Regions from separate parts of the Bacillus sp. BC08 genome, predicted to be linked through region 1. Evidence: predicted binding sites of a transcription regulator. Region 1 holds the regulator's gene; the other holds the start of a gene.

Region 1 (6,248 bases):
TACACCGAACTCACGAATTCGACGTGCTATTAACTGATTGTACTGACTCCCAAAATCTAAAACGATAATTGTATCATGCTGCTTCTTCAAAATAATCACCCCAACGTTAGTTCTCGTATATAAATATTTTCACCAATTTAGCGAAAAGCATTACTAATATAATAAAAAAAGCCAGTCCTCCGCCTCTAGTCTCATAACAAAGAAAAGGCAGGGGTCTGGCTTTATAAAGAAAGATAGTCTTCCGCTCTTTATAAATATAAGACGCACTGCCTTCATAGTCAGGTTGTTTACGGTAACCCGGTAGAGACTCTCAAACCATATCATCGAGGATATATGAAGGATTGTTTTATATTATCTTCCTAGATTCTAACAATGAAGTATCGATATGGTCAAGAGAGAAAGCGACAAAATTCTACAGAAATTCATTTCCTTTTCTAAAAAACATAAAAAAACATCCATTTCTATATAGAAATGGATGTTTTTCGAGCAAACGGAATTACATCATTCCGCCCATACCGCCCATGCCCATGCCGCCCATGTCAGGCATTGCTGGTGCATTTGGTTCTGGTTTGTCAGCTACTACAGCTTCAGTTGTTAAGAACATAGCTGCAACAGATGCTGCGTTTTGAAGTGCAGAGCGAGTTACTTTAGCTGGATCTACGATACCAGTTTCAAGCATGTTAACCCACTCGCCAGTCGCTGCGTTGAAACCAACGCCTACTTTTTCGCCTTTTAGACGCTCTACAACTACAGATCCTTCTAGACCAGCGTTGATTGCGATTTGACGAACTGGCTCTTCTAGTGCGCGAAGTACGATGTTGATACCTGTTGCTTCGTCGCCTTCAGCTACGATAGAAGCTACTTTCGTGTATACGTTCATAAGTGAAGTACCACCACCTGCAACGATACCTTCTTCTACCGCTGCACGAGTTGAGTTAAGTGCATCTTCAATGCGAAGTTTTCGCTCTTTTAACTCAGTTTCAGTTGCTGCACCTACTTTAATTACTGCTACGCCACCTGCAAGTTTTGCAAGACGCTCTTGTAATTTTTCACGATCGAATTCAGAAGTTGTTTCTTCTAATTGCGCACGGATTTGGCCAATGCGAGCTTCGATTTGTTGTGTATTTCCGATACCTTCAACTACAGTTGTGTTTTCTTTCGTTACAACGATTTTACCTGCGCGTCCTAAAGATTCAACTGTAGCAGATTTTAAGTCACGACCTAATTCTTCAGTGATTACTTCGCCACCAGTTAAGATTGCGATATCTTCTAGCATTGCTTTACGACGGTCACCAAATCCAGGAGCCTTAACAGCTACTACATTGAATGTACCACGAAGTTTGTTCACTACTAATGTAGCTAAAGCTTCGCCTTCTACGTCTTCAGCGATGATAAGAAGTGGTTTACCTTGTTGTACCACTTGCTCTAATACTGGTAAGATTTCTTGGATGTTAGAAATCTTTTTGTCAGTAATTAAGATGTATGGGTTATCAAGAACTGCTTCCATTTTGTCAGAATCAGTAATCATGTAAGGAGATGCATATCCACGATCAAATTGCATACCTTCTACTACGTCTAATTCTGTTGTGAATCCTTTAGACTCTTCTAAAGTAATAACACCGTCGTTACCAACGCGCTCCATTGCTTCAGCGATTAATTGACCTACTTCTTCGTCAGCTGCAGAAATAGCAGCTACTTGTGCGATAGAAGATTTGCCTTCGATTGGTTTAGAAATCTCTTTTAATTCTGCAATTGCAGCAGTAACAGCTTTTTCGATACCTTTACGAAGACCCATTGGGTTCGCACCAGCTGTTACGTTTTTAAGACCTTCACGAATCATAGCTTGTGCTAATACAGTTGCAGTTGTTGTTCCATCACCAGCTACATCATTTGTTTTGCTAGCAACTTCTGCTACTAATTTCGCACCCATGTTTTCGAATGCATCTTCTAATTCGATTTCTTTTGCGATTGTTACACCGTCATTTGTAATAAGTGGTGAACCGAATTTTTTCTCAAGTACAACGTTACGACCTTTTGGTCCAAGCGTTACTTTTACTGCGTTTGCAAGAGTGTCGACACCGCGAAGCATCGAACGACGTGCTTCTTCACTAAATTTAATATCTTTTGCCATAATAATTGACCCCCTTGAATTTTTTAAGATTTATATAATTAACCGATAACTGCTAAAATGTCACTTTCACGTAAAATCAAGTAGTCAGTACCTTCGTATTTTACTTCAGTACCTGCATATTTTGAGAAGATGATAAGATCACCTGCTGCTACCTCTAAAGCAACACGCTCACCATTTTCAAGCACTCGACCAGTACCTACTGCAATAACTTTACCCTCTTGTGGTTTTTCTTTTGCAGTGTCTGGTAATACAATACCACTTGCTGTTTTTTCTTCTGCTTGAACAAGCTCAATTACAACGCGATCACCTAATGGTTTTAGCATGAACAACAACCTCCTCATTTTGTTATGTAAATTTTCTTTATTAGCACTCAAGTCACCCGAGTGCTAACACACTTATAATAATAAATAATCTCAATTTCTTTTGCAAGTAAAAAAATCATAATTTTTTCGCAAATTAAGCTATACACTTTTCTATATAGAGTCTCTCTTCTTCTACCTTTACTATATGAATCGTTGTTTCCACTACTCGTATGTTACAATATGAAAGGACACCCTAAGTTGTTTTCGCTATACACACAACTTTCTCCTGTCTTCTATTATAATTTCAAATACGGATTTACGAAAAAAACATAATTTACGCGAGGTTTATATCGTAGGTAGCATATTTACATGTTATCCTACCTTATCTCATACACTAGAGTTAGAAAGGATGGTTAAACCATTTGAAAAAACAATATTGGTGGGTTATCGTTACATACATTTTAATGCAGTTATCATCCATTGCTGGATTACCACTTCTCCTGAAAACTGGACTTTATGATAACAGGGGCTTTACTAGAGAAGAGAAGTTCCAACTCATAACTGGACACTGGGCAATCATTAGCTTCTTTATTGCATTATGTATCGTACTTTGGTTACTTAGAACAGATATTCGCGACAGACGTTTAGATACAACGCGTTCTTCTATTCCAGCTACGATTGGTTGGATTTTTATCGGCTTCTTTTTAGCATTTTTCTCGCAAAGTATTGCCGGCATGATAGAAATGCGTTTATTAGGAATTAAACCTGGATCAGAAAATACAGCGAGACTTATGGATATCGCTAGAACGACACCTTGGTTCCTTATCGTCATCTCTATAATAGGACCTATCTTGGAAGAAATCGTATTTAGAAAAATTTTATTTGGTACACTTTATAAGAAGTTTAACTTCTTTATTGCTGCTATCATTAGTTCTCTCGTATTCGCAGCAATTCATTTTGATTTCACTCACTTATTGGTATACACTTCTATGGGGCTCGTATTCGCCTTTTTATATGTAAAAACGAAGCGTATTATCGTCCCTATCGCAGCTCATGTTGCTATGAATACATTAGTTGCAGTTGCTCAAGTTTTAATGAGCAATGAACAAATTCAAGAAATGATTAAAGAAGCTGAAAAAATGCAAGGCTTTATCGGAGGATTTTTAGTATGAGAAACTCACCATTGTTCATGGCTGCATTGTACTTCCTTCTAGGGTGTATCTTTACACGCTTCGCCATTACGAACGTAACAGATACCATCTGGAATATGTGGACAATACTATTTGCAGTTATGGCAACAATTGATTTTAATTTGGCACTTCGCCTTATCTTAGTTAAATTCACAAAGAAAAAACAACAATAAAACGCAGAGGTCGCTTCCTCTGCGTTTTATTGTGGATAATTCTTCAAAAAGTAAACAAGTGTTTGTAACTCTACCGCTAAATCAATATGATGAATCCTTATATTGTCTGACACATTTAAGCGTGCTGGTGTGAAATTTAAAATACCATGCACGTTCGTTTCTGCCAATCTATCTGCTACAGGTTGCGCTACTGTAGCGGGTACTGTTAATATTGCCACTTGTATATCAGTTGATAAACGTTCTTCTAATTCATCTAAATGATATACAGGAATGCCCCCGATTTCTGTTCCGACTTTCTCTTCACTAACGTCAAACGCCATTTCAATTTTTGTATTATTGTTTTTCGTGAAATTATAATGTAAGAAAGCGGTCCCTAAATTACCTACTCCAATAAGTGCTACACGTGTTATATCATCTTGGTCGAGTGTTTCACGGAAAAATGATAATAAATAATTTACGTTATATCCATAACCTTTTTTCCCTAACGCTCCAAAATATGAGAAATCTCTTCGAATTGTTGCGGAATCAACTTTTACCGCCTCGCTCAATTCGGCTGATGAAACACGTTGCTTACCAGAAAGAGATAAGTTTTGGATAAATCGATAGTATAGAGGCAATCGTTTGGCAGTGGCCTGTGGAATTTTTTGCTGATCCATATAACCTCTCCTCTCTTCCTATCTTTATTCATATACTTGAATCAAATACAGAAGTTTAGCACTCATGAATTTCCCTGTATAATAAAGAGAAGAAGTATTCTCTCTTTATTTTAAACTATACACTATTTTTAGTATGATTGAGAAATATAAACATGGCAAAGTTAAGAAATTATTTGAGGTGAAAACATTGATTTTATTACAAGTAAACGCGCTTTCGAAATTATACGGTGCAGAAACAATTCTTGCAAACATAAAATTGGAAGTTCAAACGAAAGATCGTATCGCATTAGTCGGGCGAAATGGAGCCGGAAAATCTACGTTATTAAAAATAATAGCCGGTGAGCTATCTCATGATGGTGGCGAAATTATAAAACCAAAAGATGTCTCAATCGGATACTTAGCTCAAAATACCGGTTTAGAAACATCTTTAACAATTTGGGATGAAATGTTAACCGTCTTTACACACTTACAGCAAATGGAGACAAAACTTCGAAGGCTAGAGCAAGAGATGGGAAAAGAAGAAAACTTTTCAAACGAGGCTACATACGAAAGATTATTAGCTGATTATGACCAATTACAATTAGATTATAAAGATCAAGGTGGCTATCAGTACGAAGCAGATATCCGCTCGATTTTAAGTGGTCTTGGCTTCCCAGTTGAAACGCACCAGACGACGATTTCTACATTAAGCGGTGGACAAAAGACACGATTAGCTCTCGGTAAATTATTATTAACGAAACCAGACCTACTTATTTTGGACGAGCCTACAAACCATTTAGACATCGAAACATTAACATGGCTTGAACAATATTTACAAGGCTATCCCGGCGCAATACTAATCGTTTCCCATGACCGTTATTTCTTAGACAAACTCGTTACACAAGTATATGAAATTTCGAATAAAGAAAGCAGACGATTTGTTGGTAACTACAGTAAATATTTAGATTTAAAATCAGCACTATACGAGCAAGAAATGAAACGTTATGAAAAACAACAAGATGAAATTGCTAAGCTTGAGGACTTTGTGCAAAAAAATATAGCTCGTGCATCTACGACTAAACGTGCCCAAAGCCGTCGTAAACAATTAGACCGAATGGAATTATTAACAAGACCATTAGGTGATTCTAAGTCAGCTTCCTTCCACTTCGATATCGAAAAACAAAGTGGAAATGATGTTTTACAAGTAAAGGATGCAACTATCGGCTATGATGAGGATCCGATTATTGAACATGTAACGATGCGCTTAACTCGCGGGGATAGCGTTGCTTTAGTTGGTCCAAATGGAATCGGGAAATCCACATTATTAAAATCACTTGTAAATAAATTACCACTATTACATGGTGATGTTTCTTTCGGATCCAACGTCTCGGTTGGTTATTATGATCAAGAACAAGCTAACTTAACATCGTCTAAGCGAGTTTTAAATGAGTTATGGGATGAATATCCATTGCAGCCTGAAAAAGAAATTCGCACGATATTAGGTAACTTCTTATTCACAGGTGATGATGTACTAAAGCCAGTATCTTCTCTTAGTGGTGGACAAAAAGCTCGATTAGCTCTTGCAAAACTTATGATGCAAAAATCGAATTTATTAATTCTTGATGAACCTACGAACCATCTTGATTTAAATAGTAAAGAGATTTTGGAGAATGCTTTAATTGATTATCCAGGCACCCTTCTATTTGTCTCACATGACCGCTACTTTATTAATCGTGTAACGACGACCGTTGTTGAGTTATCAACAGAAGGTGCACAGGAATATTTAGGTGACTACGATTACTACGTTGAAAAGAAAA
Region 2 (6,248 bases), on a different contig from region 1:
GGAAAATTCCATGATCAATTTATCGTGGATCCGATTCAAGGCGGTGCTGGAACTTCTATTAATATGAATACAAATGAAGTAATCGCTAATCGAGCGTTAGAACGTATGGGATATGAAAAAGGTGAGTATGCGAAAATTAGTCCAAACACGCATGTGAACATGGCTCAATCAACAAATGATGCGTTTCCAACAGGAATTCATATTGCAACTCTTATGATGTTAGAAGAACTTCTTATTACAATGGAAGAACTTCATGCCGCTTTTCGTGCAAAAGCAAAAGAGTTCGATCACGTCATTAAAATGGGCCGTACACATTTACAAGATGCTGTGCCGATTCGTCTTGGTCAAGAATTTGAAGCGTATAGCCGCGTGCTTGCGCGCGATATAAAAAGAATTAAACAGTCTCGCCAACATTTATATGAAGTGAATATGGGGGCGACGGCTGTTGGTACGGGATTAAATGCAAACCCTACCTACATTGAACAAGTGGTTAAACATTTACGAACATTTAGCGGATTCCCACTTGTTGGTGCAGAGCATTTAGTTGATGCAACGCAAAATACAGATGCATACACAGAAGTATCTGCAGCATTAAAAGTATGTATGATGAATATGTCTAAAATTGCGAATGACCTTCGTATTATGGCATCTGGTCCACGTGTTGGATTGGCGGAAATTCAATTACCAGCTCGTCAACCAGGTTCATCTATTATGCCGGGTAAAGTAAATCCTGTTATGGCAGAAGTAATTAATCAAGTTGCTTTCCAAGTAATTGGTAATGATCATACAATTTGCTTAGCGTCAGAAGCAGGACAACTGGAGCTCAACGTAATGGAGCCTGTGCTTGTATTTAATTTAATTCAATCTATTAGTATTATGAATAACGGATTCCGTGTATTCCGTGAATATTGTATTAAAGGAATTACAGCAAATGAAGAATTGCTAAAGCAATATGTTGAGAAAAGTGTTGGAATTATTACGGCAGTTAACCCTCATATTGGTTATGAAGCAGCATCTCGCATTGCACGTGAAGCGATTGAAACAGGAAAATCTGTTAGGGAGCTATGTTTAGAGCATGGTGTACTGACAGAAGAAGAATTGGATATTATTTTAGATCCATTCGAAATGACGCATCCTGAAATTGCTGGAGCTTCTTTACTAAAGAATAAGAAGATGTAATGTGAAAAAACACCGATCCATTTGGATCGGTGTTTTTTGTTTAAAAGATATTAAATACAGCATTTAATTGAAGTAAGCTAATAATAGCTAAGAAGATTAAACTATATTTCATCACTGTTTTAAATAGAGCAGATTCTTTACCAACTAGTCCAACTGCCGCACAAGCAACTGCTATGGATTGTGGTGAAACCATTTTTGCTATTGTGCCACCAACTACGTTTAATGCAACAAGTGTAGATGGTACGATGTTTAATTGATCGGCAGTTACTGCTTGAAGTGGTGCGAATAGTGAACCACTAGATACTACTGAACCAGTAATGAATACGCCAATCCATCCTAAGATTGGAGAAAGAATAGGGAATGCATTTCCAGTAGAAGAGAATGCAAGTCCAAGTGTAGATGACATACCAGAGTAGTTCTCTACGTAAGCTAAAGCGATAACGCTACAAATTGTATATACTGGAACCTTTAATTCTTTTATTGTTTCAATCATTAATTCTTTAATCATTTTGCCGTTTACACGGTAGACGATAAGTGAAACGATAATTGCTAATACAATCGCAGTAGTTGTAGAAGAGAATACATCTAGTTTGAAAATCGCTGCGAAAGGTGTATCAGCTTTTGTGATCGGTGCAGTTTTAATAACTTGATTATGAAGACCAGGGAATTGAATGTTAAATACTAAGTTTGCTAATGGACCATCCGGAGCAAATAAAGCTTTAATTGGTTTTAAATTAAAGATTGTTACAAATGCAGTTAAGAATACGAATGGAGACCAAGCATATAAAATTTGATTGAATGTATGAGATTCTTTTTCTTCTTGTTTTTCTTCTTTAGCAGAAGATTTTGGTTGCCAAACACGTAAGAATAATGCAAGAGCGACCATACTTACGACTGCTGCGAAAATATTAGTAAGTTCAGCGCCTAAGAAGTAAGTTACAACAAACTGAGTAATTGCGAAAGAAACACCACTTACAAGAATACCTTGCCAAGTCTCTTTAATGCCTTTAAATCCATCTACCATTGAAACAAGTAAGAACGGTAAAACAATGCTAATGAATGGCAAAATGTAAACTGCTTGACGACCGACAGTTAATGCATCTATTCCAGTTAATTGTGCAGGTACTGTAACTGGAATACCCATAGCCCCCATAGCACCACCAGCGATATTAGCTACTAAGCAAATACCCGCTGCTTTTAATGGATTAAAGCCCATACCTACAAGTAATGCAGCTGTAATAGCAACCGGAACACCGAAACCAGCTGCGCCTTCTAAGAAAGCGCCGAAAGAATAAGCGATTAATAATACTTGTAAACGTTGATCATTTGTAATACTTGAAATACTATCACGAATAACATTGAATTGTTCTGTTTTAACAGTTAATTTGTAAAGGAAGATAGCTGCGATAACGATAGTACAAATTGGATAAAATCCAGATAAAACACCAAATCCGGCAGATGCTACTGCTGCAGTTGTAGGCATTTTATAAACAAATATAGCAAGAATAATAGCAACAATTACACTGTAAAGACCAGCCATGTAACCTTTCATTTTGAATCCCACTAAACAAATAATGAAGCAAAAAATTGGAAGTGCTGCGATGAGTGCAGATAACCAAATATTGTTTAATGGGTCATAAATTTGTGTCCAAGTACTCATAATAATGACAACTCCTATCTATTTTATGTGAAGAAATTCACATTATTTGTGAAACTATTCACAATCAACTTACATGCTTAGTATATTCTCCTTCAACACTATTGTCAACGTAAAAAAGTATAATTATTCCATAATAGTGTTAAAAGAAATACTTTGTTCATAAAGTAGACAAAAAACACACTCGAGCCTATTTGAGTGTGCTTTATAAAGTAAAGCTTTATCCCGCATTCGCAAAAATTTGAAATAGGATTCATATTGTCCACTAATAGCAGGATAAATTATTTGCATATTCTTTTCCCTTAGTTGTTTCTATATTATTGATCCTATAGCTCTATAGTAGAGGCCGTCTTTGTGTCGAATATGAAAGGGTGTTGTAATACTTAAGATTTGCTAGTTGTGCATTTAATAGGAAGTAGTTCATCACAGTTCAAGCTATTGAATACGAATTTAAAAAGAAATAAGTTAATTTTTAATGTTACAGTATCTCTTTTTACTGAAAATTCCTTTTAGCATAACAAAGAGGTTAAATATAACCCAAATACGTTACGATAGGTTATCAATTATAGACGGTATTTTACAATATCATTACTATACGTTGCAAAGAGGTGAAAATATAACAAAAAGCCTGATAAAACAACGTTTGCAAGCAAAGTATTTGGAGCCGGTTGTTTTGCTTTTTCGTTATATCATATAGTATAATATTCAAAATCAGCAAGGAATTTTTCCTGAATTCTTTACTGATAAAGGTGGAAAAAATTTTCAGCTTTATAGGTTGATAAAGTTATGTCGTAACAGGAAATATAAGAACAGATATATAAATAAATAAAAAGAAAATAAAAACGAAAATGAGGGGAACTTTATGAGCCAAAATCAATTCGAATGTCGTATTTCAGAAGAAGATGTACAAATGTTAAGAGCGTTAGCGCATCCGTTGCGTCTACGTCTAGTAATGGAACTAATGCAACGTGGAACTTGTAATGTAACACAATTACAGGAAGTATTAGAAATTCCACAATCAACAGTTTCGCAACATTTAACGAAATTAAAACAAAATAAAGTAGTGCGCTTTGAAAGACGAGGATTAGAAGTGTATTATCAAATTCATAATGATAAAGTAAGTGAAGTTGTAAAAACATTATTTTCTTAAAATTTGAATATTATGGAAAAAGACGTGTGGGATATACGTCTTTTTTTATTTGTCAGAAAGGTAATAGAAGAGAAAATGTTAGCGTGTAAGGAAGAAAAGGTTATCAATTAACATGCTGCTATATGGAATATATTCTAAAGAGAAAAGAAAAGATAGAAAGGAGTGTAGTAAGGAAAAGGAGGAATAGTAGTATGGATGTAAAACGTGTGAAACAAATTTTATCTTCTTCAAGTAGAATTGACGTTACATATGAGGGCGTCCCAGTATGGATTGAGAGCTGTGACGAGCAGAGTGGAGTTGCTCAAGTGTATGATGTATCTAATCCTGGAGAAAGCGTTCACGTGAATGTGACGGCTTTAGAGGAGAAATGATAAAAAAGACGCTTCTAATTTTAGAAGCGTCTTTTCGAGTGTTATTCCATCATACTCGCAACTTTTTTAGAGAAGAGAAGGAGTACAAGTCCTAAGACGATAACGATAATACCGATACTTGCAAATACTTCAAGGTAGCCTAATGATTGTGTAAAGGAAGCAAGTTTACCTGCTAACCAGTTAGCCATACCCGTACCAGCTAACCATACCCCCATTAGTAATGATGCTAATTTTACAGGAGCGATTGCACTTACCATTGATAGACCGATTGGTGATAAGAATAACTCACCAATTGTATGGAAGAGATAAGTGATAACGATGAATAATAAGTTCGCTTTTACAGTTATATCTGCTTCACTACTTCCAGTTTTTAGAACTGCTAATGTTAAAACAAGGTAACCTATACCTAGTAAAATCATACCTAATGCCATTTTTGTTGGTACTTTTAAATCACCGCGTTTTGTTTTAGAAAGTTTTAACCATAGCATAGATACGAATGGTGCAAGTAGTACGATGAATGCTGGGTTAACTGATTGGAACCAAGATGTTGGAACTTCCCAACCGAAAATTGTACGATCAACAAATTTATTTGTATAAAGTGTTAGAGAACTACCAGCTTGTTCAAATCCTGCCCAGAAGAACACTACGAAACAAGTTAAAATTACAATTGCCCAAGTACGATTTTTCTCTTGTTTTGTTAAAGGTTTCTTTTCAACTGCAGGTTGATTTTTTGACTTTTTACCGACAACTGTTGTTCCTGCTTTACCAAGGTAACGAGGAGCTAATAAGTTGAAAACAATTTGTCCAATAATCATACCGATACAAGCTGCTAAGAATCCGTATTTATATCCCATTACAATAACGCCATTAGCGCTTGTTTTAAAGAAATCTTCTGCTAAAAATCCACAAATAAGTGGAGCAAAGAAAGCACCTACGTTAATACCCATATAGAAGATAGTAAATGCACTGTCACGACGTGAATCATTTTCACCATACAATTCACCTAACAGTGTGGAAATATTTGGTTTGAAGAATCCATTACCAATAACTAATAGTATTAATCCAAGGAATAGTCCTGTTTTTGTATTCATTGAGAATAGTACAAAGTTACCGATTGCCATAATAATTCCGCCGAGAGTAATGGCATGACGTCTTGTGATATAGTGATCCGTTAGCCATCCGCCTATAATTGGCATGAAATATACTGCCGCTGTAAAAGTACCATATAATTGCACTGCGACTGCCTTATCAAATCCTAACCCACCACTAACAGCAGCAGTTGTTAAATAAAGAACTAAAAGGCCACGCATTCCATAATAACTAAATCTTTCCCACATTTCTGTTAAGAACAACAAGTACAACCCTGGTGGATGTTTTTTTGGTGATTGTTGCTCTCCAGCTTTGTCTAATTTTAAAGCTGCATCCATTTTTGTTTCCCCCTAATCCTGTATAACGGATATTTATGTAATCATTTTAATTTACAAAATATTTAGAAGTCAATAGAATTATATGGAAATAGAAAGAAAATTTCTAAAAAGGTTCTATTTTTCTTCGACCGTTACTGTATTTTGCCCTGAAAATGAGATGATAAGCGTTTTCAAATGTAATAATTGAATTCTAAAAGAAAATAAAATAGTGATTAATCAGAAAATTTAGATTAAAATATTTATTCTGATATAGAGAAAATATATTTTATTTACTTTTATAATATAACATATTGGGAATAAAAATACAAAATGAAATAATGTGACATTTAAGTGAATTGAAAAAACAACTCCCTCTGTTGGAGGGAGTTGTTTTATTTAGCAAAGCGTTTTTCGATATCATCTAATAGTAGGTTAGCAGCCATTACACCACCAGCTGTATTCCAAATAACATCGTCAACTTTGTA

What was found. The regulator Rex, encoded in region 1, represses fermentation and respiration genes when NADH is low (regulators of the CRP and FNR family bind a similar motif). The targets are predictions, from matches to a motif close to TTGTGAAATATTTCACAA.
Region 2: a site for Rex is predicted at 2,886-2,903, ahead of ACXVYO_RS09270 (lactate permease LctP family transporter). Genes of this name have one in related genera too.

Annotation. Positions count from the first base shown of each region.
Region 1 covers NZ_JBTGPA010000022.1:3,677-9,924, reverse strand. The annotation lists gene guaA (glutamine-hydrolyzing GMP synthase) at 1-90, opposite strand, end outside; purine riboswitch at 256-357, opposite strand; gene groL (chaperonin GroEL) at 497-2,131, opposite strand; gene groES (co-chaperone GroES) at 2,170-2,454, opposite strand; gene ACXVYO_RS04815 (CPBP family intramembrane glutamic endopeptidase) at 2,856-3,605, shown strand; gene ACXVYO_RS04810 (YdiK family protein) at 3,602-3,796, shown strand; gene ACXVYO_RS04805 (redox-sensing transcriptional repressor Rex) at 3,823-4,452, opposite strand; gene ACXVYO_RS04800 (ABC-F family ATP-binding cassette domain-containing protein) at 4,640-6,248, shown strand, end outside.
Region 2 covers NZ_JBTGPA010000028.1:124,609-130,856, reverse strand. The annotation lists gene aspA (aspartate ammonia-lyase) at 1-1,179, shown strand, start outside; gene ACXVYO_RS09270 (lactate permease LctP family transporter) at 1,220-2,839, opposite strand; gene ACXVYO_RS09265 (ArsR/SmtB family transcription factor) at 3,699-3,986, shown strand; gene ACXVYO_RS09260 (acid-soluble spore protein H) at 4,178-4,357, shown strand; gene ACXVYO_RS09255 (peptide MFS transporter) at 4,399-5,784, opposite strand; gene ACXVYO_RS09250 (ABC transporter substrate-binding protein) at 6,156-6,248, opposite strand, start outside.